4 regions of the Streptomyces luteogriseus genome follow, and region 3 is predicted to be linked to each of the others. Evidence: riboswitches for the same ligand, from Rfam matches in the RefSeq annotation. Region 3 holds a riboswitch; each other region holds the start of a gene.

Region 1 (7,025 bases), 2.3 Mb from region 3:
ACGGTGTGGTCGGCAGGACCGGTGAGCGGTCACCGTCCGCGCGGCCGGGCCGCGCCGCGAGAGCTCGCTTTCTCGCCACCGCGGCTCCTCGCGCCGGAACCTACTCCGCCCCGCCGGCACCCGGCGCCGTGTCCTGGGCGGCCAGGAAACCCCGCAACCCCCTGCTCAGCGCCGCCCGTTCGCCCGGTTCCATCGCCGCCAGGGCCGCGGCCAGGGCCCGGGCGCGACGGCCGGCGACGTCACCCAGGACGCGCTGTCCGTGTGTCGTGAGCCACAGTTGCACTTCCCGGCGGGTGTCGGGGTGCGGGGCCCGTTCCAGCAGACCGGCCGCGGCCAGACGGTCGCAGAGGCGGCTGGCCGTGGGGAGCCCGATGTCCAGGCCCTCCGCCAGGGCCGTCAGATTCAGGCCGGGCGCCGTCTGCACGGTGCGCAGCGCCCGCAACTGGTGCAGGGACAGGCGCAGGGACGCCTCCTGCGCGGCGACCGACCACAGCGCCGTCAGACTCTCCACCGCATCTGCGATCTGCGATGCGACGGCCTCCGGGCCATCGCCCGGTCCCCTCGCCCGGTGGTTGCCGGGGCCGCCGAGATCGGTCACGAACGGTCACTTCCATAAAGCTTCGGGTACTGATGAGATCGCCCTCTTTCAAAGGCTGTACCCGATGAACCGAGCGGCAAGCAGCCCGGTTCGAAGGCCGGCCGGACCGGGGGCGGCTCAGCCGGCGCTGAGTTCCGTCAGCGCGGTGAGCGGCAGCGTGTGCTGGGTCTGGAGCACCTTCGCCCGCAGGTAGCGGACGTTGTGGGCGGTGGTGAAGACGCCCGTGGGGATCCGGTCGCGGACGTCGACGCCCAAGGACCGCAACTGCTCAGCCTTGTCGGGGTTGTTGGAGAGCAGGTCCAGTTCGCCGATGCCCAGGGCCCGGAGCATCTGGGCCGCGGCCGTGTAGTCGCGGGCGTCCTCGGGCAGCCCGAGCGCCGCGTTCGCCTCGTACGTGTCCAGCCCCTCGTCCTGGAGGGCGTACGCGTCGAGCTTGTTGTAGAGGCCGATGCCCCGGCCCTCCTGTCGGAGGTAGAGGAGCACGCCGCCGCGCTCGGCGATGCTCTCGACCGCCTCGCGCAACTGCGGGCCGCAGTCGCAGCGGGCCGAGCCGAACACGTCCCCGGTCAGGCACTCGGAGTGCAGCCGCACCAGCGGGACGGGGCCGGGCTCGCCGAGGACCATGGCCACGTGCTCCTGGCCGTCGGCCAGCCCGTGGAAGGTGACGAGCTCGGCGTCGGCCTCGTAGCCGTCGTGGAAGCGCAGCGGGACCCGGACGCGGGAGCGCGGGGTGGCGATGACGGCGGGGGTGTCGGGCATGCGGGGCCTCCGGGTTCCGTTTCCTGTTCGGCTGCACAACCGTACTGCTTCAGATTTGAAGCAGCTCCACGACCGGAACCCTACTCATGCTTTAAATTTGAAGCAATGAGATTGAGGCTCTGTGTGATGCGCGTCACCGGCGCGTCATGAGCAGGACGGCGACGACCTCCGCCGCCACGGCACGTCGTCCGCCGCCGGCCGGGCCCCGTCCTCCTGGAGCCCCTGTGCGATCGCGGTGGAGATCTCCTCCAGCTGCCCCACCTGCTCCTCGCTGAGCCGGTCGAACAAGAAGTCCCGCACCGTCTCGACATGCCCGGGAGCCGTCCGCTCCAGCACGGCGAACCCCTCGTCGGTCAGCGCGGCGATACTGCCCCGCTTGTCGTGGCGGCAGGCCTCGCGCCGCAGCATGCCGTCCTTCTCCAGCCGCGCGACCGCGTACGTCAGCCGGCTGCGGGTGATCTTCAGCCGCTCGGCGAGATCGGTCATCCGCAGCCGCCGTTCCGGGGACTCCGACAGGACGGACAGGATGGAGTAGTACAGGTGCGGCATGCCGGCGTCCTGCTGGAGCTGCCGGTCGATCGCGTCCTCCAGGAGCAGCGAGGCGGCGATGTAGGCGCGCCAGGCGCGCTGCTCATCGGGGGTGAGCCAGCGAGTCGTCATGCCACCAGTGTAGGTTTGTTTCAAACTTGAACCAAGCCCCTCCCGTCCCGCCGTCCCGACCAGCCGCGGAGCACCGATGCCTCGTCCGTACGTCCTGCTGTCCGCCGCCGTCTCCCTCGACGGCTACCTGGACGACACCGGGCCCGACCGCCTGCTTCTGTCGAGCCCGGCCGACTTCGACCGGGTCGACGAGGTCCGGGCCGGCGTCGACGCGATCCTGATCGGCGCCGGCACCATCCGCGCCGACAACCCGCGGCTGCTGGTGAACTCGGAGAGCCGCCGGGCCGCCCGCACCGCCGCAGGCAAGCCCGAGTACCCCCTCAAGGTCACCGTCAGCGGCTCCGGCGACCTCGACCCGGACGCCCGCTTCTGGCACACCGGAGGGGGGAAGATCCTCTACACCACCGACCAGGGCGCCGAGCGTGCCCGCTCCCTGGGCCTGAACACCGACGTCGTCCCGCTCGGCGCCGACCTCGACTGGCGGCGGCTGCTCACGCACCTGCACGACGTCCGGGGCGTACGGCGGCTCATGGTCGAGGGCGGCGGACTGATCCACACCCAGCTCCTCACCCAGGGCCTCGCCGACGAACTCCAACTCGTCCTCGCCCCGCTCTTCGTGGGCGACCCCCGGGCCCCCCGCCTCTTCGGCCCCGGCGGCTACCAGGGCGGCCGGCTCCGGCTGCTGGAGACGCGGCGGATCGAGGACGTGGTCCTGATGCGCTACGAGCCGACCGCCCCGGGCACCGGCGGGCTCCCCGCCGCCGCCGACCACCACTGGCTCGCCCTCGCCTGTGAACTGGCCGAGCGCTGCCCGCCGTCGGACACGGCGTTCAGCGTGGGCGCGGTCGTGGTCGCCGCCGACGGCACGGAACTGGCCCGCGGCCACTCCCGAGAGGCCGGCGACCCGGTCGTGCACGCCGAGGAGGCGGCCCTCGCCAAGATCGACCCGGCCGACCCGCGCCTGCCCGGCGCGACGGTGTACAGCAGCCTGGAGCCGTGCGCCCGCCGCGCCTCACGCCCCGCCCCATGCGCCCGGCTGATCCTCGACGCGGGGGTACGGCGGGTCGTCACGGCCTGGCGCGAGCCGGACACCTTCGTGACGGACGCCGACGGCAGCGGGCTCCTCGCGGCCCGGGGGGTGGAGGTCGTCGTCCTCCCGGAACACGAGGAGCGGGCCAAGGCCCCGAACCATCACCTGCCGGGCTGAGCACCGGCCCGATCGGTGGGTGTGTGCGAGTGGTCCCGCGGATGGCGTACACTGGAGTCACAACGACGCGGGGTGGAGCAGCTCGGTAGCTCGCTGGGCTCATAACCCAGAGGTCGCAGGTTCAAATCCTGTCCCCGCTACTGAAGGCCGAGGGCCGGAATCCGAAAGGGTTCCGGCCCTCGGTGCTTTCCCATGCTTGCCCGATGGCTCACTACGGTCGGTGAGCGAACCGTCCCGTTCCGCATAACAACTGACGCACCGTCAAAACCCGTCAGTCACCTGCGGTGCGGTCAACTCGCCCGATTTAAGCCGGTCATGGCAGGTAAGTCCGCGCGAAAAAGGTTAATGATCAAGTGGAATCGCTGGAATACCCCTCGCGCCTCCATTAACGTTCGATAACGCAGCGCGGTCGTCCCAGCCGTCACAGAAGGCGGCTCCGTGCGCACGCGCCGAATCCCGAAAGGGAACCGGGGAACCACCACTTGGGGTGAATCGGGCGGATACCACCGTGGAAGCACGGCAGGTATACGCGCGTAGGAGACCTTCCTGCTCCGAACCCGTCAGCTAACCCGGTAGGCGAGAAGGAAGGAAAGGAGTACGCCCACGTGGCGTCCAACCGGCCTGCCCCCGCGGCCCCGTACGCGCCGAAGCGCGAGAACGACACCTTCGGATTCGGCGGCCAGCACACCGACGAGGGCCCGTTCCAGGAGTGGAACCCCACCGAGGAGTCCATCCGTCCCGTCCGCGGCCGGCATCGCGTCACCAAGCAGCGCGGCGGAGGCCTCGCCCGCAGCTCCACCGTCCTCGGCGTCGGTGTCATAGCCGCCGTGGGTGCCGGCGGCATGGCCAGCGCCCAGACCGGCAAGCCCCCGGTGTCCATCTCCGTTCCGGACCTGCCCTCGGTGGGTTCCCTCATCTCGGACGACGACACCCCCGAAGGTTCCGCCACCCCGCTCAGCAGCCTCGGCACCGCCACCGCGGACACCGCGAAGGACACGTCCGGCGCCCGCGCCGGCGCCGGTGACGCGCTGCGTGCCCGGATCATGGCGCAGGTCGAGCACCAGCAGGAACAGATCGAGACCAAGGCCGCCGAGGACGCCGCGGCCGCCGCCGAGAAGGCGGCCAAGGAAGCGGTCGCAAAGGCGGAGAAGGAAGCCAAGGCCAAGGCCGCCGAGGCCAAGGAGAAGGCGGAGGAAGAGGCCAGGAAGAAGGCCGAGGCCGAGCGGCTCGCCGCCCTCGCCAAGCAGTTCACGCTGCCGACCTCCTCCTACACCCTCACCTCGACGTTCGGCCAGGCCGGCGCCTACTGGTCCTCCGGCTACCACACCGGCCTCGACTTCGCCGCCCCCACGGGCACGCCGATCAAGGCCGTGCACAGCGGCACCATCACCGAGGCGGGCTGGAACGGCTCCTACGGCTACAAGACCGTGCTCACCCTCGATGACGGCACCGAGATCTGGTACGCGCACCAGTCCTCCATCGGCGTCAGCGTCGGCCAGAAGGTCAGCACCGGCGACGTCATCGGCCGCGTGGGCGCCACCGGCAACGTCACCGGGGCGCACCTGCACCTCGAGGTCCACTCCGGCGGATCCGCCAGCGGCATCGACCCGATGGCCTGGCTGCGGGGCAAGGGACTGACTCCCTGAGCAGTGCGCGCTCGTCGAAGCATCGGCGGCCCTGACGACGACCCCTCGACGTCAGGGCCGCCGGCTTTTGCGGTGTGGCGCGGAGCGGCTTCGTCCGGTGCGGCGGCGTGCGGGGTGGCGTGGGGTTTACGGGAGTTTTGCGTCCGTTGCGGAATGAGGCGTTCCTGCGCGGTCGTTGACACCGACCATGACGACTCTTCGCAAGCTCGGTACTTCCGACCTCGAGGTCTTCCCCCTCGCCCTCGGCGGCAACGTGTTCGGCTGGACCGCCGACCAGGACCGGTCCTTCGCCGTCCTCGACGCCTACACCGCCGCCGGCGGCAACTTCGTCGACACCGCCGACGTCTACTCGGCGTGGGTCGACGGCAACCAGGGCGGTGAGTCCGAGACCATCCTCGGCGCGTGGCTCGAAGCGCGCGGCAACCGCTCCGACGTCGTCGTCGCCACGAAGGTCAGCCAGCATCCCGGCTTCCGGGGCCTGTCCGCCGCCAACATCAAGGCCGCCGCCGACGCCTCCCTGCGGCGCCTGCGCACCGACTACATCGACCTGTACTACACACACTTCGACCAGCCCGACGTGCCCGTCGAGGAGATCATCGGCGCGCTCGACGACCTCGTGAAGTCCGGCAAGGTGCGGCACATCGCCGCCTCCAACATCACCGCCGAGCGGCTGCGGGCGTCCCTGGAGTTCTCCGACCGCGAGGGCCTCGCCCGGTACGTCGCCCTCCAGCCCCACTACAACCTGGTCTCCCGTGACACCTACGAGGGCGAGATCCAGGACCTCGCCGAGCGGGCCGGCCTCGCGGCCGTTCCGTACTACGCGCTCGCGTCCGGCTTCCTCACGGGCAAGTACCGGCCCGGTACGCAGGTCGAGAGCGCGCGGGCGGGCGGTGCCGCCAAGCATCTGGAGACCGAACGGGGGCGGCGGGTTCTCGACGCCCTCGACGAGGTCGCCGGGGTGCACGGCGCTCCCGTCGCCACCGTGGCCCTCGCCTGGCTCGCCGCGCAGCCGACCGTGGCGGCGCCGATCGCTTCCGCGCGGACGGTGGAGCAGCTGCCCGCGCTGCTCGGCGTCGGGGAGCTGACGCTCTCGGAGACCGAGATCGCGCGGCTCACCCGGGCCTCGGCCTGATCCGAGCTTCGGGAGCGGCTTCAGGGAGCGGCTTCGGGAGAAGCTTCGGGGAGCGGATTCGGTAGCGGAGCTTCGGGCGCGCGGTTGCGGGGAGCCGCTTCAGGAGCGGTAGGGGTTGTACGCGGGGTACGGCGTGTACGCGGGATACGGCGCCGACGGGTGGCCGTACCCGTACACCCCGTACATCGGCCAGGGCGGTGGCGTCACCGGGACCGGAGGGGCGGTGATCCGGGCCGCGTGGTCCAGGGCGGGGCGGGCCACCTCCCGACGCCGCCACAGCTCGCCGAGCAGTTCCCGCTCCCGTACGGCGAAGTCCGCCCCGGGGCTGCCCCGCCGGGCCCGGTGCCGCAGGAACGCCAGCGACGTCGCGTACGCCTCGTACCGGGCCACCTCCCGGGCCGCCGCCCTGCCCGCGTGCCGGCGGGCGTACTGGCGGGCGATCCGGCGGGCCCGCATCGAGCCGAGAGCGTACGGCTCGGCCGGGGTCAGCCAGCCGGCGACCGCGTAGGCGGGCAGCTCCGCCCGTACGGTCCTCAGCTCCCGCTGCCGCGTCCAGATCACCAGCCACGTCAGCAGCCCGAAGATGGGCACCATGAACGCCGCGTACACGGCGAAGAACCCGTACTCGCCGAAGGCCGACGAGCCGTTCCACATCGCGTGCATCCCCATCGCGAGCAGCAGCCCGCCGAGCGGGAAGGCGATGCGGCGCAGGGGCCGGCGGCCCGCCGAGAGCGCGGCGATCCCGAAGCCGATGCCGGTCAGGACCGTGAACAGCGGGTGCGCGAACGGCGACATGATGATGCGCACGAAGAAGGTCGCCGCCGTGACGGAGGCGATGCCGCGGCCGCCGGTGAGCTGGTCGGTGCCGAAGGCCGTGCCGAGGTAGAGGATGTTCTCGGTGAAGGCGAAGCCGGTGGCCGTCACGCCGGCTATGACGACCCCGTCGACGATGCCGGTGAAGTCGCGGCGCCGGAAGAGGAAGACCAGGAGGACGGCCGCCGCCTTGGCCGACTCCTCGACCAC
Region 2 (7,025 bases), 1.2 Mb from region 3:
CTGCGCGCGGTGCCGGACGGCGGCACGGAGGTCGAGCTGGAGATGGAGAGGGCGGAGAAGACGTCATGAGCGACCCGACCGAGGCGAACGGTACGGCGGGATCGGCGGAGGCGGCCGGACCCGCGGAGTCGGGCGGCGGCCCCGGGCGGCACGTGCGCGTGGTCCTCGTGGACGACCACCGCATGTTCCGCACGGGGGTCCAGGCCGAGATCGGGCAGACCGAGCAGACCGGAGTCGAGGTCGTCGGCGAGGCCGCGGACGTCGACCAGGCGGTCACGGTCATCACCGCGACCCGGCCCGAGGTGGTCCTCCTCGATGTGCATCTGCCGGGCGGGGGCGGTGTGGAAGTGCTGCGCCGCTGCGCCCCGTTGATGGGCGACGCCGAGCAGCCGGTCCGCTTCCTCGCGCTGTCCGTGTCGGACGCGGCGGAGGACGTGATCGGCGTGATCCGCGGCGGGGCCCGAGGGTACGTCACCAAGACGATCACCGGCACGGACCTGGTGAACTCCGTCTTCCGCGTCCAGGAGGGCGACGCGGTCTTCTCCCCGCGGCTGGCCGGCTTCGTCCTGGACGCCTTCGCCTCCACGGACGCGCCGCCGGTCGACGAGGACCTGGACCGCCTGACCCAGCGCGAGCGCGAGGTGCTGCGGCTCATCGCGCGGGGCTACGCGTACAAGGAGATCGCCAAGCAGCTGTACATCTCGGTGAAGACGGTCGAGTCGCATGTCTCGGCGGTGCTGCGCAAGCTCCAGCTGTCGAACCGGCACGAGCTGACGCGCTGGGCGACGGCTCGCCGGCTGGTCTGACTCCGGCGCTCACACGACCCGGGTCGCCCCGGCGAACGGCATCTCGTCCAGCGGGGCGACGCGCACCGGCGCGGAGGGGTTCGGCGCGTGGATCATCCGCCCGTTGCCGACGTAGATGCCGACATGGCTGATGCCGGCGTAGAAGAAGACCAGGTCGCCGGGGAGGAGTTCGGAGCGGGAGACGCGGCGGCCCGCGGTGATCTGGGAGTACGTCGTGCGGGGGAGGGAGACGCCCGCGGCCCGGTACGCGGCCTGGACGAGGCCCGAGCAGTCGAAGGCGTTCGGGCCGGTGGCGCCCCAGACGTAGGGGCTGCCGAGCTTCTGGTAGGCGTAGGAGACGGCCGCGGCGGCACGGGGGTTGGGCGCCTGCGACGAGGCGGAGCCCGGGGCGGCGAGGGTGTCCCGCGCGCCCGTCGAGCGGGAGGCGCGGTCGGGCGACGCACCCGGCCGGGAACGTTCCTGCACGCCGAGCCTGGACAGCAGCTGCCGTGCCGAGCCCAGCTTGCCGGTGATCGTCTTCTTGTGCTGCTTCAGCTCCTTCTGCCGCGACTTCAGCGAGGTCAGCTCGATGTGGGCGGCCCCGCGCAGCTGCTCGATCTCCCGCAGCTGATTGCGTACGCCCGCGACGGCGGCGTTCTGCCGGTTGCCGACCCGCTCCACGAACTCTGCGTTCTCGAGGTACCGGTCGGGGTCGTCGGACAGGGCGAGCTGCACCGCGGGGTCGAGGCCCCCGGCGCGGTACTGCGCGGCGGCGACCGAACCGAGTGCGTCCCGAGCGGAGTTGAGCCGCTCCTCCTTGCGCGCCGCCTGGTCCTGGAGATCCTTGAGCCGCTGCCCGGCCGCGTAGGCCTTCTCCTTCGCGCCGTTGTACTTCTCGGTGGCGACCTCCGCCTCCTGGTACAGCTCGTCCACCTTGGCCTTGACCTGGGCGGGGCTGAGCTGGGGTTCGGCGTGTCCTGTGCCGTCGAAGCCCGTCGCTGTCGCCGCGCCCGCGAGGGCGATCGTGGCGGCCGTACGGGCCTTGCTGCCACCCATCGAGCGCTGTCGGGGCTTGCGGTGCGCTGCCACCTGGAGGCCACGTCCTTTCCTCGACCGCCGAGGGGTGTGTGCGGCCGCCGGGGGAGCGGACGGGCGGCCTGCGCGTCCGGCGACGGCCCGCACAGGGGGAGCGGATCGCCGCCGGACTTCTCGGCGGTGGTGTCCGACTGCCGCCCCTGGCCCGGGCGGCGGTGGGGAGCCGGGCACCTGGTGGAGGACGCTAAGCGTCGCCGTGCCGGGCCGGTGGCGGGTGTGCGGAAGTGACGTGAGAGGACCGGCGGTGACCGTATGCGATCGTGACCCCGCCGTGGCGCCGTCCACTTCACTCAGCGTGATGACCGATGCGTCGAATTCGGAGCGAGTGACCGTGATCGGGTGCTATGGGGCGCATATATGCATCGGTGGGCCGGTGTCGGGTGCCCCAGGAGCGCCTGATTAGGCTCCGGCCCCATGGACGTACTCATCCACCTCTTCGTCGGCCTCCACATCATCGGCATCGCCTCGCTCCTGGGTGGCTTTCTCACCCAGCTGAAGGCGATGGGCGAGGGTATCGCCCGCTTCACCCCCGCGATGCTGCACGGCGCCTTCACGATGCTGGTCACCGGTGTGATCCTGGTCGGCCTCAACCAGGCCGACGACCAGTCCGTGAACAACATCAAGATCGGCGTGAAGCTGGCCCTGCTGATCGTGATCCTCGGCCTGGTCTACGTGAAGCGGGACGAAGAGAAGGTGGACAAGGGCCTCTTCGGCCTGGTCGGTCTGCTGACCACGGCGAACATCTTCATCGCCGTGCTCTGGACCTGACCTGGGAACGCCGGGCGCCGGCCCGGGCGGCGGTGAGAGCCCAGGCGGTGCACCCGAGCCAGGCGGCCACCGCGATCCACAGCAGCACCTCCCCGGCGGCGTCGAGCCAGGCGACGTCGAGCGCGGCGGCCACCGCCAGGGCGGCCGTGGCGGTCACGACCGCGGCGAACACGGTCGCCCAGCGCCGCACGTCGTAGTGGTGCCGGGGCCAGAAGAGCTCGGCGAGGAGCAGGGCGACGCAGGCGATCAGCGCGAGCACGAGCAGAGTGACGACCGTCGTGCGCAGGGCGCTGGTGTTCTCCTCGTTCCACAGATACAGGCGCGGGCCGTCGGCGCTGAGCAGTTTCGCCCCGGCCAGGGCGGAGACGGCGAGGGCGCCGGCCGCGAGCCAGTGGTCCCCGCACCCCTCCTCCACCTGCCGGGGCTGGAAGCGGAACAGGGCGAGACAGTAGAGGGAGAGTCCCAGCCAGAACAGCACCAGGGCCGCGTGGGCGAGCCAGGCCACCGCATCGGCCGCGGCGAGCGTGGCGCCGAGTACGGCGAGCCCCTCGGTGGCCACGCAGCGCAGGAACACCGTCCCGCGCCGCCCCTGGGCCTCCACGGTGAGCAGCACCGCCCAGAGCAGCATGGCGAGCGCCAGCAGTGCCTCGGCGAGGGGCTGCCGGCCGGCCGCGGAGAAGCCGGTGCCGAGGACGGCGGTCGCGGCCACGGTGGTGAGCGCGGCCGGCGTCTCCGCCCGCCACTGGCCGTGCCTGCGCTGGGCGAGGCCCGCGGCCGCCACCAGCCAGGCCGCGCAGGCCAGGGCGAGGGCGATGCGGGAGAGGACCTCGTACCCCGTGGAGTCGAGTCCGACCGACACGATGCCGGTCGCCAGCGCATACGTCGCCCACCAGGTGGCAAACGGGGAGGGACCGGACATAGCGCCGATGCTAGAGAGCGCCGTGCGGGTTACGAGAGGGGCACGCGCACGTGCCCCTCAAAAACGTGGCGGGACTTCTCAGGCCGGGCGCACCACGCTGTGGATCGCCGACTCGCCGTCGTAGAAGATCGACTCCTCGCGCACGTACGTGCCGGGCTTCGGGGCGTGGATCATCATGCCGTTGCCGATGTATATCCCGACGTGGGTGACGTCGTCGTAGAAGAAGACCAGGTCACCGGGCTGGGCCTGGGAGAGCGGGACCGTGGTGCCGGCGTTCACCTGGTCGTAGGTCGTGCGCGGCAGGGTGACGCCCGCGGCCTTCCAGGCGGCCTGGGTGAGGCCGGAGCAGTCGTAGGAGCCGGGTCCGACCGCGCCCCACACGTACGGCTTGCCGATCTGGGCGCGGGCGAAGGCGAGCGCCTTGTCGGCCTTGGTGGCGTACGAGGAGTCGGCCGGGGGCGTCGAGGAGGACGAGCCGGAGCCCGAAGAGCCGGACGAGGAGGACCCGCTGTCCTGCTGCTGGGCCGCCTCGTCCTGCGCCTTCTGCTGCGCGGCCTGCTGCCGGGCCAGCTCGTCGGCCTTGCGGGCGGCCTCCGCCCGCTTCTCCTTCTCGATCGCCGCCAGCCGGGCCTTCTCCTCGGCGGTCAGCTTCGACATCAGCTCGCGCGCGGCGGCGAGCTTCCGCTGGACGGTGGCCTTGGCCGTCCTCAGGCCGTCCTGCGAGTCGGTGAGCGTCTCGAGGCTCTCGGTGGCCTCCCGGCGCTTCTTCATCGTCTCGGACTGCTGCGTGACGTAGTCGTCGACCGCGACCTTCTGGCGGCCGGTCATCCGGTCCATCAGCTGGGTCTGGTCGAAGTAGTCCTGCGGGGTGTCCGCGAGCAGGAACGTGGCGGTGTCCGGGGCGGCGGCGCCGGTGCGGTACTGGGCGGAGGCGAAGGAACCCAGCTCCTCGCGCGCCTCGTTGAGCTTCTGGGTGCGCTGGGCGACGTCGTCGAGGAGGGTGTCGACGCGCTTGCGCTGCTTCGCGGTCTTCTCCTTGGCCGCGTTGTACTTGTCGGTCGCCGACTCGGCCTGGCGGTACAGGTCGTCGACCTTCTTCTCGACTTCCTCCAGGCTGGGCTTGTCGTCGGCCTCGGGGGCGGCGTTGGCCGACTGGGACAGCAGGGCCACGGAGGTGAGGGCCGCCGTTGCGAGGGCGGGGGTCCGTATGCCTGCCACGCGCGTACCCGTAGGACGCGACTTGCGGTGCGACGCCAAGGGAGGCGACTCCTTCCACGTTCCGCCTACCGGGTTAGCTGTCGGGTTCGGGCGGGTGGTTCGGAAGGTTTGCCCTACGGCCGTCTCCGTACAGGGAGTCGGGCCGATTCACCCCAGGTTCACGGTTGGGTCCCCGGCTCCGGCTGCCGCTGCGGCACACCGGACTCGGCGGAGGCCGCGCGGCCCGGCGACGTTCGCCGGTGGGGGTCATGCGGCCTGGTCGCACCGTAGCCAACTCGTGTGGCCCCTGTGAAGGTTGATGGGTGATATGCCCGATACATTTTCGTGACCTCACTCATGAGCGTTGCCGAGCGTGAGCGATCGCGGGGGATTGGTCACGAGTCGTCCATAATTGCGGGGGGTGTAGCAGGGCGTGGTCATGCGGTCATGGAGGGCGACAATGAGCCGCCGGGCATTCGGCGGGAGCCCCGGCGCGGGGCGATGTTCTCAGGGCGGCGGCGGGCTGTCAGTGGGGCGCCCTAGACTCGGAGAGCGATGAGCAGCCTCTTTGACGACAACTTCCTGGCGAACCTCCAGGCCCAGCGGGGCCCGGCCGACGAGCCCCCGCCGCCACCCGAGGACGATCACGTACCGGAGCCGATTCCGGACGATCTGTTCGGCGGGAAGTTCGACGCGCCCCCGGACCGGGACGCCTACTACCGGGACGGCGCCCCCCGTCCCGTGATCGACTCCGCCGCGCTGCTGGAAGGGCTGAACGACAACCAGCGCGCCGCCGTCGTCCACTCCGGCTCCCCGCTGCTCATCGTGGCCGGAGCCGGCTCCGGCAAGACCCGTGTGCTCACGCACCGCATCGCCCACCTGCTCGCCGAGCGGGACGTGCACCCGGGCCAGATCCTCGCGATCACCTTCACGAACAAGGCCGCCGGCGAGATGAAGGAGCGCGTCGAGCAGCTCGTCGGCCCGCGCGCCAACGCCATGTGGGTCATGACGTTCCACAGCGCGTGCGTGCGCATCCTGCGCCGGGAGAGCAAGAGGCTCGGCTTCACGTCGTCCTTCTCGATCTACGACGCCGCCGACTCCAAGCGCCTGATGGCCCTGGTCTGCCGCGACCTGGACCTCGACCCCAAGCGCTTCCCGCCCAAGTCCTTCAGCGCCAAGATCAGCAACCTGAAGAACGAGCTGATCGACGAGGAGGACTTCGCCGCCCAGGCCACCGACGGCTTCGAGAAGACCCTCGCCCAGGCCTACGCCATGTACCAGTCGCGGCTGCGCGAGGCGAACGCCCTCGACTTCGACGACCTGATCATGACGACGGTCAACCTGCTGCGCGCCTTCCCGGACGTCGCCGAGCACTACCGCCGCCGCTTCCGCCATGTGCTGGTGGACGAGTACCAGGACACCAACCACGCCCAGTACGCCCTCGTCCGCGAGCTCGTCGGCACCTCCGAGCACGCCGTCGACGTACCGCCCGAGGCGGAGGTCCCGCCCGCCGAGCTGTGCGTGGTGGGCGACGCCGACCAGTCGATCTACGCCTTCCGCGGCGCGACGATCCGCAACATCCTCCAGTTCGAGGAGGACTACCCGGACGCGACGACGATCCTGCTCGAGCAGAACTACCGCTCCACACAGACGATCCTCAGCGCCGCCAACGCCGTCATCGAGCGCAACGAGTCCCGCCGCCCCAAGAACCTGTGGACCAACGCGGGCACGGGCGCGCAGATCACCGGCTACGTCGCCGACACCGAGCACGACGAAGCGCAGTTCGTCGCCGAGGAGATAGACCGCCTCACCGACGCGGGCGACGCGAAGGCCGGCGACGTCGCCGTCTTCTACCGCACCAACGCCCAGTCCCGTGTCTTCGAAGAGATCTTCATCCGCGTCGGCCTGCCCTACAAGGTCGTCGGCGGCGTCCGCTTCTACGAGCGCAAGGAGGTCCGGGACGTCCTGGCCTACCTGCGTGTGCTGGCCAACCCGGAGGACTCGGTCCCGCTGCGCCGGATCCTCAACGTCCCCAAGCGGGGCATCGGTGACCGCGCCGAGGCGATGATCGACGCCCTGTCCCAGCGGGAGAAGATCAGTTTCCCGCAGGCGCTCAAGCGCGTCGACGAGGCGTACGGCATGGCCGCGCGCTCCACCAACGCCGTCAAGCGGTTCAACACGCTGATGGAGGACCTCCGCACCATCGTCGAGTCCGGCGCCGGACCGGCCACGGTGCTGGAGGCCGTCCTGGAGCGCACCGG
Region 3 (7,025 bases):
GTCGTACTGGTCTTGGCCATGACGCCCATCCTACGGGGGACCACTGACTGCGAGGGACAGCTCGCCCCCTGTCAGTACGCGGGGAGGGTCCGCGGGCCGAGGTCGTCGCGGGCGGGCGGGTGCGCGAGACGCACGGAGGCGCCGAGGACGCTCAGACCGTGTGAGGCGACGACGACCGGTTCCAGGGTGACCGCGACGACCTCGGGGTGGTCGTCGACCAGCCGGGACACCCGCAGCAGCAGCTCCTCCAGGGCACGGGTGTCGGCCGGTGCGGAGCCGCGCCAGCCGAACAGCAGCGGGGCGGTGCGGATCGAACGCACCAGCGAGTTCGCCTCCCGGTCCGTGACCGGGATCAGCCGGTGCGCGGTGTCCCCGAGCAGCTGCGAGGCGGCCCCGGCGAGCCCGAAGGAGAGCACGGCCCCGGCCGCGGGGTCGATGACGGCGCGTACGACGACGTCCACGCCGCGCGGCGCCATCCGCTGCACCACCGGCCGCAGCTCCTCCGGCGTGCCGAACAGTTCGGTCAACTCGGCGTACGACCGGCGCAGTTGCTCCTCGTCCGCGAGGTCGAGGCGGACGCCGCCCAGGTCGGCGCGGTGCCTGAGGTGCGGGGCGGTGGCCTTGAGGGCGACGGGGTAGCCGAGGTCGCGGGCGGCCTCCGCGGCGGCGTCTGGGGTCGGGGCGGGCAGGGCGCGATGGACCTGGACGCCGTAGTGACCGAGGAGGTCACAGGTCTCGTCCGTGCCGAGCGTGAGTCCCTGCCCGCGCGCGAGGAGGCCGTCGATCAGCGCGGCGGCGCCCCTTTCGTTGATGTCCTCGTACTCGGGCACCCTGCCGGGCTCGGCGGCGTCGCGCCGCCACTGCGCGTAGGCCACGGCCTGGCCGAGGGCGCGGACGGCGCGCTCGGCGGCGGGGTAGGCGGGGATGAGGTGGGTGCCTTCGGGGGCCTCGGTGGTGGGGAGGCGTTCCGCGGCGGGCGCCGGACCGGGGGCGTTGCGCGGCGGGTTGTCCGACCCGGCCTGCGGTGCGGTGCTCGCCGCCGCCGACAGGGCCTCCGCCAGGCCGCCGAGCTCCACGTGGACCACGAGGACCGGCTTCGACGGGGCCGCGGCCGATGCCGAGCGCAGGGCTTCCGCGAGGGCCGCGTCGCCGACCGGGCCCTCCCCCACGGCCGGTATGGCGGTGACGACGACGGCGTCGCACCGGTCGTCGGCCAGGGCACGGGACAGGGCGGTGTGGAAGTCGGCCGCCGAGGCCGCGGTGGTCAGGTCCTGCGGGGGGTGCGGTCGCAGCCCCTCGGCGAGGCACGCGTCGTAGGTGAGCAGGCCGAGCGACTCCGAGTTGCCCAGGATCGCCACCCTGGGGCCGGCCGGCAGGGGCTGGCGGGCGAGCAGCAGGCCCGCGTCGACCAGCTCGGTGATCGTGTCGACGCGGATGACCCCGGCCTGCCGCAGCAGCGCCGACACGGTCGCGTGCGGCAGCCGGGTCGCCCGGACGGCGTGCCCCTGGGGTGCGGCGGCGCCGTGCCGTGCGCCCTGGACGACGACCAGGGGCTTGGCCGCGGCGGTGCGGCGGGCGAGGCGGGTGAACTTGCGGGGGTTGCCGATGGACTCCAGGTACATGAGGACGACGTCGGTGTCAGGGTCCTCGTACCAGTACTGGAGGACATCGTTGCCGGAGACGTCGGCGCGGTTGCCGGAGGAGACGAAGGTGGAGACACCGGTCACGCCCGTGACACCGCCGCCGCGCCGGTGCAGCCGGGACAGCAGGGCGATGCCGATGGCGCCGGACTGGGCGAACAGGCCGATGCGGCCCGGGCGCGGCACCTCCGGGGCGAGGGAGGCGTTGAGCCGTACCCGGGGTGAGGTGTTGATGATGCCGAAGGCGTTCGGGCCGATGATCCGCATGCCGTACGTGCGCGCGTGCCGTACGAGGGCGCGCTGGCGTTCGCGTCCCTCGGGGCCGCTCTCGGCGTAGCCGGCGGAGACCACGACCAGGCCTTGGACGCCGTGTTCGCCGCACTCGGTGACGACCTCGGTGACGTGCTCGGCCGGTACGGCGACGACCGCGAGGTCGACCGGGCCGTCGATGTCCCGCACCGAGCGGTGGGCGGGCACCCCGTCGAGCTCCTTCTGCCCCTCCGGGAGGGCCTTGTTCACGGCGTAGAGGCGGCCGCTGTAGCCGGCGTCCCGGATGTTGCCGAGGACGCTGCGGCCCACGCCACCCGGCGTGCGTCCGGCGCCGATGACCGCGACCGAGCCGGGGGCGAGCAGCCGCTGCACCGAGCGCGCCTCGGCACGGTGTTCGCGCGCGTACTGCACGGCGAGGGAGCGGTCGGTGGGTTCGAGGTCGAACTCCAGCCGGACGACGCCGTCCTCGAAGCTGCGCTTCTGGGTGTAGCCGGCGTCCGTGAACACCTTGATCATCTTGGTGTTCGCGGGCAGCACCTCGGCGGCGAAGCGGCGGATGCCGCGCTCACGGGCGACGGCGCCGATGTGCTCGAGCAGGGCGGAGGCGACCCCGCGGCCCTGGTGGGCGTCCTGCACGAGGAAGGCGACCTCGGCCTCGTCGGCGGGTGCCGACGCGGGCGTTCCGTCGGCACCGATCCGGTCGTAGCGTACGGTGGCGATGAACTCGCCGCCGACCGTGGCCGCGAGTCCCACCCGGTCCACAAAGTCGTGGTGCGTGAAGCGGTGGACGTCCTTGGCGGACAGGCGAGGGTACGGCGCGAAGAAGCGGTAGTACTTCGACTCGTCGGAGACCTGCTCGTAGAAGCTGACCAGGCGATCGGCGTCATCAACGGTGATGGGCCGGATGCGCGCGGTACCCCCGTCGCGCAGCACCACGTCGGCTTCCCAGTGGGCGGGATACTCGTGCCGGTCCGGCGAGGTCTGCATGGGCCCCAGAGTACGGCTAGCGCCTGACAAGGGCGCGAGGCAGTCTGTGGAGGGCGTCAGTCGGGTCGAGGCCGCGATCCGACGGCACCCCGGGGCGGTCCGCGAGGACCGCTCCCGGTACGGCTTCACGGTATGGGAAACTGGTCTAGACAACCCTGAAAAGCGAAGGGCAGCAACACATGGCTGAGCGCCGCGTCAACGTCGGCTGGGCCGAGGGTCTCCACGCCCGCCCCGCCTCCATCTTCGTCCGAGCCGCCACGGCCGCAGGCGTCCCGGTGACGATCGCCAAGGCTGACGGCAACCCCGTCAACGCGGCCTCCATGCTGGCCGTCCTGGGCCTCGGCGCCCAGGGGGGCGAGGAGATCGTCCTCGCCTCCGACGCCGAGGGTGCGGACGCCGCACTGGACCGGCTCGCCAAGCTGGTCTCCGAGGGTCTCGAGGAACTTCCCGAGACCGTCTGATTCACCGAGCGCCCGATCCGTCCGGCGTGCAGCGAAGGGCTCGTCCGAATTCACCGGGCGGGCCCTTCGCCATTCCCGGTGGATGCGGGACGGGAATTCCGATGAATCCGGGCAGCGAAAATAGACCCCCGCAAATTGTCCGCTCTCTTTGTATACGGCTGCCGTGTTAATGCTGCGGGCTCGCCGTGTTTACGGGATGTTGCGAGTTCCTCACACGGTCGGTGCGCTCCTGGGGGGAGCCGAACCGCAGGCGGTGCGCGCCCTTCGCGCGCTCGGTGTGCAGCGCCGTGACCGCCCGCGCGCGCTCGCCGTCCCCACGCGCCACCGCGTCCACGATCGCGCCGTGCTCGGTCCAGGACTCCACCGGACTGGCCGGCGCCTCCACGGCGTACATCCAGGCGATCTTGTGGCGGAGCTGGGTGAGCATCGAGGTCAGCGCAGGGCTGCCGGAGGCCTGGGCGAGCGTCTCGTGGAACCAACCGCCCAGAGAGCGCAGGTCGTCGCTGTTGCCCCGGCGGGCCCGCTCCTGACCCAGCCGGACCAGACCGCGCAGGACCTTCAGATGCGCCTCGGTGCGACGCTGGGCGGCGCGGGCCGCACCGAGCGGCTCCAGCAGCATGCGCATCTCCAGCAGGTCAGCGGCCTCCTGCTCGGTGGGTTCCGCCACGCACGCGCCCGCGTGCCGGCGGGTCACCACGAATCCCTCGGCCTCGAGCGTGCGCAGCGCCTCCCGGACGGGCACCCTCGAGACGCCGTAGCGGCGCGCGAGGAGTTCCTCGGTGAGCCGGCTGCCGCGTGCGTGGACACCCGCGACGATGTCGTCCCGGATGGCCGTGCACACCGAGTGCGCGGGAATACGCATGACCGACCTCCGCTTAATCCCCGTGAAACGCCGACGAGCGGCGTGCGTTCCGTGACTCTATTGCAATGAGCCGGAATTTCCGACGGCAGACGACAATCCATGGATATTTTTTGGACAGCGGGCGGCCGTAAACGCCGAAAGCCCCGGCTCGGGGAGCCGGGGCTTTCGGGGAGAGCGGGGAGGTTCCGGTCAGACACCCACGCCGTGCGAGCGGAGGTAGGCGACCGGGTCGATGTCCGAGCCGTACTCGGGGCTGGTGCGGGCCTCGAAGTGCAGGTGGGGGCCGGTGACGTTGCCGGTCGCGCCGGACAGGCCGATCTGCTGGCCGGGGGTGACCTGCTGGCCCACCGAGACGCCGACGGAGGACAGGTGGCCGTACTGGGTGTACGTCCCGTCGTTCATCTTGATCACGATCTGGTTGCCGTAGGAGCCGCCCCAGCCGGCCTCGACGACGGTGCCCGCGCCGACCGCGTGGACGGAGGTGCCGCTGGCGGCGTGGAAGTCGACACCGGTGTGGCTGCCGGAGGACCACAGGCCGCTGCTGGCCTGGTAGCCGGTGGAGACGTACGAGCCGGAGATCGGGGACACGAAGGTGTTGAGGCGCTTGCGCTCGGCCTCGCGGGCGGCGCGCTCCTTGGCCTCGCGGGCCTTCTCGGCCGCCTCCTTGGCCCTCTCGGCCAGCTCGGCGGCCCGCTTGCGGGCGGCCTCCTCGGCCTTCTGCTTGGCGGCGGCCTCGTCGGCTGCGTGCTGCTGCGCGAGGGCCTGGGCGTCGATCTGCTGGGCCGCGGTGTCACCCATGGTGACGACCGGGGTGAGGCCGGTCTGCTCGGCGCTGGGTTCGGCGGCGAAGGCCGCGGGGGCCGCCACGGTGCCGATCACGCCGGTGGTGGCGAGAGCCGCGACGCCTGCCGCGCGGGCGGTGGAGCGCTGCATCCTGCTGGGACGACGGTGCTTCCCGGTGGCGCGAGTGAACGCCATGTGGTGGCTGGTCCTTTCCTTCCCTCTCGCCTACCGGGTTAGCTGACGGGTTCGGAGCAGGAAGGTCTCCTACGGACTCCCTCGCGACTCGCGCGGGCGCCCGATTCACCCCAGGGACTGCGATGGGTCCCCGGCTCCCCTGGCTCGCGCCGTACGGGGACTCGGCGATGACTGTCCGGTGCCGCGGGTGCGGCGCACTGCCTGACGAACAGCCTGGATGACGCTAAGCGGCGCCACTTTCAATTCCCAAACGAATCCAGGCTTTTGTAGCGCATCCCACAGGGCAGACAGGCAACTCCCATCCCAATTCGGGCATAAAGGGGCCCTGGTGCCTTTGAAGACAACCAGGGCCCCTGCACGCGCGTGCCGCTACTCGGCGGCGACGACGGTGACTTCGCCGATGCCGAGGGCCTCGACGGGTGCCTTGATCTGCGCCGCGTCACCGACGAGAACGGTCACCAGACGGTCCACCGGGAAGGCGCTCACGGCCGCCGCGGTGGCCTCCACGGTGCCGGTCGCGGCGAGCTGCCGGTACAGCGTGGCCTGGTAGTCGTCGGGCAGGTGCTGCTCGACCTGGTCGGCCAGCGTGCTCGCGACGGCCGCCGCCGTCTCGTACTTCAGCGGCGCCACGCCCACCAGGTTCTGCACGGCGACGTCCCGCTCGGCGTCGGTCAGTCCCTCGGCGGCGAGGGTGCGCAGCACCGTCCAGAGGTCCTGGAGGGCGGGACCGGTGTTGGGCGTGTCGACGGAACCGCTGATGGCGAGCATCGCGGCACCCGTGCCGTCCGGGGCGGACCTGAGGACCTGGCCGAACGCCCGTACGCCGTAGGTGTAGCCCTTCTCCTCGCGCAGGACGCGGTCAAGGCGGGAGGTGAGGGTGCCGCCGAGGCAGTACGTGCCGAGCACCTGCGCGGGCCACACGCGGTCGTGCCGGTCCGGCCCGATCCGGCCGATCAGCAGCTGCGTCTGGACGGCGCCCGGGCGGTCCACGATGACGACCCGGCCGGTGTCGTCGGCGGTCACCGGCGGCACGGGACGCGGCTCGGCCGAGGAGCCCGTCCAGGCGCCCAGCGTGTCCCCGAGCAGGGCGTCCAGGTCGATGCCGGTGAGGTCGCCGACGACCACGACGGTGGCCGTGGCGGGACGGACGTGCTTCTCGTAGAAGGCGCGCACGGCCGCGGAGTCGATGGCGGCGACGGTCTCCTCGCTGCCCTGCCGGGGCCGCGACATGCGCGAGTCCGCCGGGAACAGCTCCTTGGAGAGCTCCTTGGCGCCGCGGCGGGAGGGGTTGGCCAGCTCGTGCGGGATCTCGTCGAGGCGATTGTTGACCAGCCGTTCGACCTCGCTGTCGGCGAAGGCGGGCGCCCTCAGGGCGTCGGCGATCAGGCCCAGGCCCTTGGTGAGCCGGGAGGCGGGCACCTCCAGGCTGAGCCGGACGCCGGGGTGGTCGGCATGCGCGTCGAGAGTGGCACCGGCGCGCTCCAGTTCCGCGGCGAAGTCCTCGGCGGAGTGCTTGTCGGTGCCCTCGGAGAAGGCCCGGGCCATGATCGTGGCCACACCGTCGAGTCCGGCCGGCTCCGCCTCCAGAGGCGCGTCCAGCAGCACCTCCACGGCGACGACCTGCTGGCCGGGGCGATGGCAGCGCAGCACCGTCAGGCCGTTGTCGAGCATGCCGCGCTCGGGGGCCGGGAAGGCCCAGGGCCGGGCGTCGCCCGCCTGCGGCCGGGGGTGGAAGTCCATCGTGGCGAGCTCGGTCACTTGTCCGCCTCCTCGTTCTCGTCGGTGGCCGCGGCTGCGGTGTCGTCGGTGATGCCGGCGTCCTCGGCG
Region 4 (7,025 bases), 1.2 Mb from region 3:
CGACGACTCGCCGCGCAGCCGGCGCCCGATCCACGGCACCAGGAACTCCCGCGCCCAGGCGACGTTGTCCCGCCGCATGTCGAGAGCGCCGCGCGGGGGCAGCGGGGGCCACGGCTGCTCGGGGTCGGCGGGCACGTCGAGGCCGAGCACCTGGCCCGCGCGGAGCGCCACGCGTGTGTGCCCCTCGGGCGAGAGGTGCAGCCGGTCGGCGTCCCAGGCCCTGCGGTCCTGCACACTGCGCAGGGACCACAGGTCCAGGACCGGGCAGCCGTACCGGTCGGCGATGGCCCGGACGTGTCCGTTGTACGTGGCGATCTTGCCGCGCAGGTGCTTGAGGACGGGCACGCCACGGGTGTCGAAACCGGTCGTCACCATGACCGTGCCGGACACGGCGGTGAGCTGGGCCAGGGCCCGTTCGAAGCGCTCGGCCACCTCGTCCGGGTCGGTGCCGGGCCGGATGATGTCGTTGCCCCCGGCGCAGAACGAGACGAGGTCCGGGGCCATCTCGACGGCCCGCGGCACCTGGTCCGCCACGATCTGGTCGAGGAGCTTTCCGCGTACGGCGAGATTGGTGTACTGGAAGTCGCCCTCGGGCCTGCGGTCGGCGAGCAGGACGGCGAACCGGTCGGCCCAGCCGACGAACGCCCCGTCGGGGCCGGGGTCGCCGACGCCCTCGGTGAAGCTGTCCCCCACCGACACGTACGACCCGATCACTGCTCTGCTGTCACTCTTCGAATCGTCTGCCACAGCGGTCCATGATTCACCTTCGAATGTGACCTACGCGACCGTAGGAAAGGGTTGACGGGCGGTGAGATAAGCCACTCCTAAAGTGTTCACCAACTCCGGAATACACCGCTTGTCAGGGATGTTTCGGGGTGAGCCGCCAGACCCGGAATCCGCTGATCCGGAAATGGCTCCACACGGTCCGGAAGGCGAAGTGCCCACCTGTGTACGGCTGCGGGTCGGTGTGGTCGAAGACGAGCCGGCCGTTGTTCCACCACCGGACCGTGGAGCCGTCGGAGACGATCCGGACGCGGTTCGGCTCGCCCGGGACCAGCAGCGGCTCGGTGTAGTCGAAGACCAGGGGGCGGACACCGGGTTGGCCGACGTAGCGGCGCAGCCGGGTCGTGGTGTTGTGGTTGGCGCCGTAGCCGGCGTAGTACGTCGTGAGGTGGTCGTACTCGTCGAGCGCCCCGCCGCGCGGCGTCGCGAAGAGGTCATCCGGGGAGCGGACGTCGGTCGCGTTCCAGAAGTTGTTGAGGTCGGAGACGCGGTCGTTGGCTCCCCCCTCGGACACCGGCGTGGCGGTGTACTCGAGGACGTACGGGCCGTCGAGACGCCGTGTGAACCAGACGGTCGCCCCGCTCGGTACGTCGATCTCCAGGACGCCGCGCGAGGCGGTGACCGTACCGCCGTCCTGGAGTTCGGTCACCCACTGGGTGAGGCCGTGACGGAAGTCGTCGTGAGCGATGAGCCGTCGGCGCCCGGGGACGGCACTCGCGCTCCCCGTCGGGGCGATGGCCGCCAGGGCGGCTCCTGCTGCCAGGGCTGCGAACGTTCTGCGGGTGGTCGGCACGGGACACAGCTCCTTCAGAAAGCGCTTGCACTCACGATGCGATCACTGTGTCTCAACTGCCGCCCCCTGTCGATCCCTTGAGGCGGTCGACGCAGACACACCGAAGGCCGGACCCGGGGATCGGGGTCCGGCCTTCGGAGGCGTGTCAGGCAGGCGGTCGTGCGGTCGGTCAGCCGACAGAGACGCCGTGCGAGCGCAGGAACGCGACCGGGTCGACGTCGGAGCCGTAGTCCGGCGTGGTGCGGATCTCGAAGTGCAGGTGCGGTCCGGTCACGTTGCCGGTCGCGCCCGACAGGCCGACCTGCTGCCCGGCCGTCACGGTCTGGCCGGCCGAGACGGAGAGCTGGGACAGGTGGGCGTACTGGGCGTAGTGGCCGTCGTTCAGCTTGATGACGACCTGGTTGCCGTAGGCGCCGCCCCAGCCGGCGGAGACGACCTCGCCCGGGCCGACGGCCTTGAGGGACGTGCCGGTCGGTACGACGAAGTCGACACCGGTGTGGTAGCCGCTGGACCACATGCTGCCGGACATGCGGTACGGCGTGCCGACGGTGGCACCGTCCACCGGGAGGGTGTAGCCGCTGGAGTTGCTCTCGGCGGCGGGCTTGGCCGCGGCCGGCTCGGCAGCGGTCTGCGCCTTCGGGGCCGACTCGGCGGCGGACGGCTTCGGGGCCGAGGCCTTCGGCGCGTCCGGGGCGGCGGCCTTCGGCGCGCTCGCGGCCTTCTTGCCGATCGACAGCTTCAGGCCCGGGTGGATCAGCGACGGGTCGGAGCCGACGGCGTCACGGTTGTCCGCGTAGAGCTTCTTCCAGCCGCCGCTGACGTTCTGGTCGTCGGCGATCCTCGCGAGATAGTCGCCGGCCTTCACGGTGTACGTGCGGGGGCCATTGGCCTTTTCGGCGGCCTTCTTCTCGGCGGCCGGAGCGGACTGGACGGCCTTTTCCGGAGCCGTCTCCGGGGTGGCGGCATGAGCGCCGGCGGCCCCCATGAGCGGCAGGGCGAGGGCGGCCCCGCCGGTTCCGGCGACGGCGATGGAGCGGGTGAAACGCTGGGACTTGGGGCGGCGGTGCTTACCCTTCGCGGGCATGGCGAATTCCTCTCCGTCGCCTGCGAGGTGAGCTGTCGGGTGCGGGCTGGAGATGCCCGGCCGCGCCGTGGCGCGGCTTAACCCCAAGCCGTTCCGGGAACCGGAACAGGCGTCTTACCTGTGGGTCCCCCGCTCCTGCCGTACGTCGGGTCAGTGTGTGGGGCTCCGGGCGGCGGCAGGATTAGGCGTCCGTCCGGATTGGTGTGGAACGTAAGCGACCAAGACGCAATAGGACAAGCTTGCGGTTGCCCGTGACGGTGTTTCCCTTGATGCCTCGGCAGATGCGGCGTCACCGAGCGTGGATTACGGATCTCCCGCTTTCCTCAATACCCCTGAATAACGCCAGAATTACGTGAACATGGCAACAACACATCGTCACGAATATGACGATGGTCACGCACCCCGACCTCATCTCCTTTACGATCGGGGCACGTTACCCCTTAGCGGCCGAAGCTCCCTATTCGGACAGAACGACTACTTCCGCTTAAGCCGGACGACTGCGGCGTCCAGGTCTCCACGCAGACCGACCCCCAGTCCGTGATGAAGCAGCACGGCCCCTCGGTGTACTTCGCCGGTTTCGAGGCATTCGTACTCTGCTGCCGGGTCGAGACCGCGCAGCCGGAGTGCCGGTACGCGCTCGCCGTAACGCTGCGCCTGGAGCCAGGCGAGGACGACGGTCTCGTCGCCGAGGACGTACTGCACGGCACTCGATCCACCCTCCGGGGGACGCAGCCGGTAGAGGTCGCCGCGCTGCACCACGGGCCGGATCTCCTTGTAGAGCCCCACCCACTCCCGCGCCTCGGCGAGCTCCTCGCGCGTCCACTTCGTGAGGTCGCCGCCGACGCCCAGCACGCCGGCCATGGCACTGACGAAGCGGAACCGCAGGGAGCTGGCCCGCCGGTTGAGCATGGCGTTCGGACTGTCGGTGACCCAGGCGGCCATGACCCGGGCCGGATGGATCTGACTGAAGCCGTCCTGGATCGCGAGCCGGTCGAGCGGGTCGGTGTTGTCCGAGGTCCACACCTGGTCCGTGCGGCTCAGCACGCCGAGGTCGATCCGGCCACCGCCGCCCGAGCAGGACTCGAAGGCGACTCCCGGGTGGGCGGCCCGCAGCCGGTCCAGCAGGGCGTACAAGCCGTGCACGTGGTCGATCCACAGCCGCTGCGGGTAAGGGTCGTCCGGCCAGCCGGCGTCGGTGAAGCAGCGGTTGAAGTCCCACTTGACGTAGTCGATCGGAGCACTGGAGAGGAGCGCGTCGAGCTGCTCCCACAGGTACTCCCGGACGTCCTCGCGGGCCAGGTTCAGTACGAGCTGATTGCGGAACTCCGTCCGCTTTCGTCCTGGTTGGTACTGCACCCAGTCCGGGTGCGCGCGGTACAGGTCGCTGTCAGGGTTGACCATCTCGGGCTCGACCCAGATCCCGAACTGCATGCCGAGGCCGTGCACGTGGTCGGCGAGCGGCTTCAGTCCGCCCGGGAAGCGGTCGGGGTTCGGGGTCCAGTCGCCCAGTCCGGCCCGGTCGCTGGTACGTGCCCCGAACCAGCCGTCGTCGACCACGAACAGCTCCACGCCCATGGCGGCGGCCCGCTCGGCGAGCGCCCGCTGCTGCTCCTCGGAGATGTCGAACTCGGTCGCCTCCCAGGAGTTGAACAGCACCGGCCGGTCCCGGCCGACGTCCGGGATCACGTACGCCCGCTGGTACGCGTGCCAGGCGCGGCTCGCCCCGCCGAAGCCGCCGTCGCTCCAGAGCCCGGCGAAGACAGGGGTCGTGTACGACTCCCCCGTGCCCAGCATCAGCAGGCCCGAGTCGTCGTGGCCGGCGCCGCCGGTGATCTGCACCCGCGCGTCCGGCAGCTGGGCCACGGCGATGCGCCACGACCCGGACCAGCCCAGGGCACAGCTGTAGACCTCGCCGCGCTCCTCGGTGGCGTCGGTGTCGAGGGCGACCCACGGCAGGTGCTGGTGGGAGGTGTGCCCGCGGCGGCTGCCGATGACCTTCTCGCCATGCGTGAGGGCCGAGCGTGCCAGCCGGGACTCGGCGCCCCAGCGACCGTGCAGCTGGGACAGCCGCCAGGCGTCGCGGTCGGGCAGGGTCCAGGTGGCGGAGTCGGCGCGCAGCAGCTCGACGGCCGGTCCCCGGTTGTCCAGGGTCACCCAGCGCTCGACGACATCCGTCGAGGGGCGCATCCGGTAGTGCAGCGTGACGGTGAGGTCGCCGTCACGGAACCGGAGCCGCAGCTCGCCGTCCTCGGTGTCGTGTCCCACGTGGACCCACTCGGTGCCGCGCCGCCCGGCCGTGCGCACGGACAGGGCGGGGCGGACGAAACGGGGGCCGCCCTCGACCGGGTACTCCTCGCGTCCGTCGAGCGGGGACTCGAAGGGCCAGTAGTCCGGCAGCGGCCGGACGGCGAGGGCCTCGGCGTCGGCGAGGCCGATCCGGGGGCCCCAGTGCAGGTGCAGCAGCTCGTCCCGCTCGGTGACATGGACGGCGTAGCTGCTGGCCGGCCCGGAGAGCACCCACGTACGACCGTCTTCGGAGATGTCCAGCATCGCGCCCTCACAGATTCGAACAAGCCCGACCAGGTGCGACCAGGCGGCAACATCATCAAGGGCCGCGGGGGCTCCGGGCAACGCCTGTGGACAACTCATTGCCCCAGGCAGGCATGTCGTATCGTCGAGTCGTGCCCGCCGACGAGCCGCGGCGGCGGCGCCGAAGGGGAGGAGCCCTCGTGACACAGCAGGTCCCGTCGACCGAGCCCGAGCTGGCCGGAGTGCGCAACTTCCGTGATGTGGGAGGACTTCCGACCGTGGACGGACGGCGCGTGCGCCAGGGAGTGCTGTTCCGCAGCGGCCACCTCGCCCATGCGACCGGGGAGGACGCCGCCTTCCTGACCACGCTGGGCCTGCACACGATCTTCGATTTCCGCAACGCCGCCGACCAGAAGCTCGAGGGGCCGGACGTCGAGCTGCCCGGCGTGCGCAATGTGAACCTGCCGCTGAGCGACCCCGCCGACGGCGCCGAGTTCTGGAAGATGGTCCGCGACGGCGACCTGGACCAGCTGCGCGAGATCCTCTCGGACGGCAAGGGCGCCGGTCGCATGATCGCCTCCTACCGCACGATCATCAAACACCGCACCGACGAGCACTCCCGGGTGCTGCACGCGCTGGCGCAGGACAGCGTCCCCGCGCTGATGCACTGCGCGGCGGGCAAGGACCGCGCTGGTCTGTCCGTGGCGGTGACGCTGCTGGCGGTGGGCGTCGAGCGCGAGGCGATCGTCGAGGACTACCTGAAGTCGAACGCCAAGCACCGCCGTTACAAGGTGCACCGCAGCAGCTCCGCCGCCTCGGCCTACTCCCCCGAGGTCATGGAGCTGCTCAGCCCCCTCTTCGACGCGCGCTCCGAGTACCTGACGGCGGCCTTCGACACCATCGAGGAGACCTGGGGCGGCGTCGACGCCTACCTGGAGAAGGGGCTGAACCTCACCCCGGAGACCCGGGAGCGGCTGCGCGAGCGGCTCGTCGACTGAGACGCCGGGACGGGGCTACTTCGCGCCGAGCGCGAAGAGCAGGTACACGAACGCGGCGAAGATGTGGCCGGCGATGAGGTAGACGAACAGTCTCACCCACAGGGCACGGGGGAACTTCTCCTCCATGTCGCTCATGACGCGTCTCCAGGGGTGGGGCCCAGGCACAGGGCGGCCGTGGGGCTCTGCAGCAGGGTATGGACGAAGAGCAGGTCGACACCGTCGTGGTCCTCGGCGGCGATCCGGTGCGGGGTGAGCGAGTCGAAGTGGGCACTGTCGCCGGCCGCCAGCCGGTGCGTGCTGTCCCCGAGGCGCAGCCGCAGCCGGCCGCGCAGCACATGGAGCCACTCCTCGCCCGGGTGGACGCGCACGACGTCGCCCTGGGAGCCGTACGGGACGTGGACCCGCAGGGCCTGCATCCCGCGGCCCGGGGCACCGGCCTGCCAGTAGGTCCAGCCGCCGGCCGCCGTGGGTTCCATGTCGGCCGCGCGGACGACGGCGTCCCGTCCGGCGACCGTCTCGCCGAGCAGCTCGGCGACGGTCGTACCGTAGACACGGGCGAGCGCGAGCAGCATCGGCAGCGAGGGCTGGCGCTGCCCGGTCTCCAGACGGGAGAGGTGGGCGGGCGACAGCCCGGCGGCGCGGGCCGCGGCCTCCAGGGTGAGGGAGGCCTGGCGCCGCAGGGCCCGCAGCTGGGGCGCGACGGCGGGGAGCGCAGCGGCCGCGGGTTCGGCCGGCGAGTCGGCCCCGGAGGGCCGCTCGGTCTCGGAGGGGCTCATGCCTCCATTCAGCCGGACCTTTGCCTCACCGGCAAATTTCTTGCCCCACAGGCAAACTCGCC

What was found. Region 3 has a riboswitch for cyclic di-AMP ahead of BJ965_RS09720 (M23 family metallopeptidase). Riboswitches for the same ligand answer to the same signal wherever they lie in the genome.
Region 1: it holds a riboswitch for cyclic di-AMP, as region 3 does, so the genes downstream of both, BJ965_RS20070 (M23 family metallopeptidase) here and BJ965_RS09720 (M23 family metallopeptidase) in region 3, are expected to answer to the same signal.
Region 2: it holds a riboswitch for cyclic di-AMP, as region 3 does, so the genes downstream of both, BJ965_RS14900 (C40 family peptidase) here and BJ965_RS09720 (M23 family metallopeptidase) in region 3, are expected to answer to the same signal.
Region 4: it holds a riboswitch for cyclic di-AMP, as region 3 does, so the genes downstream of both, BJ965_RS04690 (M23 family metallopeptidase) here and BJ965_RS09720 (M23 family metallopeptidase) in region 3, are expected to answer to the same signal.

Annotation. Positions count from the first base shown of each region.
Region 1 is NZ_JACHMS010000001.1:4,548,386-4,555,410, forward strand. It holds gene BJ965_RS20045 (MarR family winged helix-turn-helix transcriptional regulator) at 101-598, opposite strand; gene BJ965_RS20050 (GTP cyclohydrolase II) at 716-1,357, opposite strand; gene BJ965_RS20055 (MarR family winged helix-turn-helix transcriptional regulator) at 1,502-2,017, opposite strand; gene BJ965_RS20060 (dihydrofolate reductase family protein) at 2,094-3,224, shown strand; tRNA gene BJ965_RS20065 (tRNA-Met) at 3,291-3,364, shown strand; cyclic di-AMP (ydaO/yuaA leader) riboswitch at 3,662-3,818, shown strand; gene BJ965_RS20070 (M23 family metallopeptidase) at 3,830-4,870, shown strand; gene BJ965_RS20075 (aldo/keto reductase) at 5,058-6,002, shown strand; gene BJ965_RS20080 (PrsW family intramembrane metalloprotease) at 6,102-7,025, opposite strand, start outside.
Region 2 is NZ_JACHMS010000001.1:3,465,588-3,472,612, reverse strand. It holds gene BJ965_RS14925 (ATP-binding protein) at 1-69, shown strand, start outside; gene BJ965_RS14920 (LuxR C-terminal-related transcriptional regulator) at 66-806, shown strand; gene BJ965_RS14915 (C40 family peptidase) at 816-1,874, opposite strand; gene BJ965_RS14910 (hypothetical protein) at 2,295-2,648, shown strand; gene BJ965_RS14905 (SLAC1 family transporter) at 2,626-3,567, opposite strand; gene BJ965_RS14900 (C40 family peptidase) at 3,646-4,824, opposite strand; cyclic di-AMP (ydaO/yuaA leader) riboswitch at 4,833-5,005, opposite strand; gene pcrA (DNA helicase PcrA) at 5,320-7,025, shown strand, end outside.
Region 3 is NZ_JACHMS010000001.1:2,222,943-2,229,967, forward strand. It holds gene BJ965_RS09700 (DUF5998 family protein) at 1-20, opposite strand, end outside; gene BJ965_RS09705 (bifunctional acetate--CoA ligase family protein/GNAT family N-acetyltransferase) at 72-2,897, opposite strand; gene BJ965_RS09710 (HPr family phosphocarrier protein) at 3,077-3,358, shown strand; gene BJ965_RS09715 (GntR family transcriptional regulator) at 3,525-4,220, opposite strand; gene BJ965_RS09720 (M23 family metallopeptidase) at 4,410-5,198, opposite strand; cyclic di-AMP (ydaO/yuaA leader) riboswitch at 5,211-5,375, opposite strand; gene BJ965_RS09725 (M16 family metallopeptidase) at 5,568-6,956, opposite strand; gene BJ965_RS09730 (M16 family metallopeptidase) at 6,953-7,025, opposite strand, start outside.
Region 4 is NZ_JACHMS010000001.1:1,016,260-1,023,284, forward strand. It holds gene BJ965_RS04680 (SGNH/GDSL hydrolase family protein) at 1-714, opposite strand, end outside; gene BJ965_RS04685 (DUF6250 domain-containing protein) at 860-1,576, opposite strand; gene BJ965_RS04690 (M23 family metallopeptidase) at 1,746-2,660, opposite strand; cyclic di-AMP (ydaO/yuaA leader) riboswitch at 2,665-2,819, opposite strand; gene BJ965_RS04695 (alpha-galactosidase) at 3,135-5,210, opposite strand; gene BJ965_RS04700 (tyrosine-protein phosphatase) at 5,390-6,187, shown strand; gene BJ965_RS04705 (DUF6126 family protein) at 6,203-6,322, opposite strand; gene BJ965_RS04710 (helix-turn-helix domain-containing protein) at 6,319-6,963, opposite strand.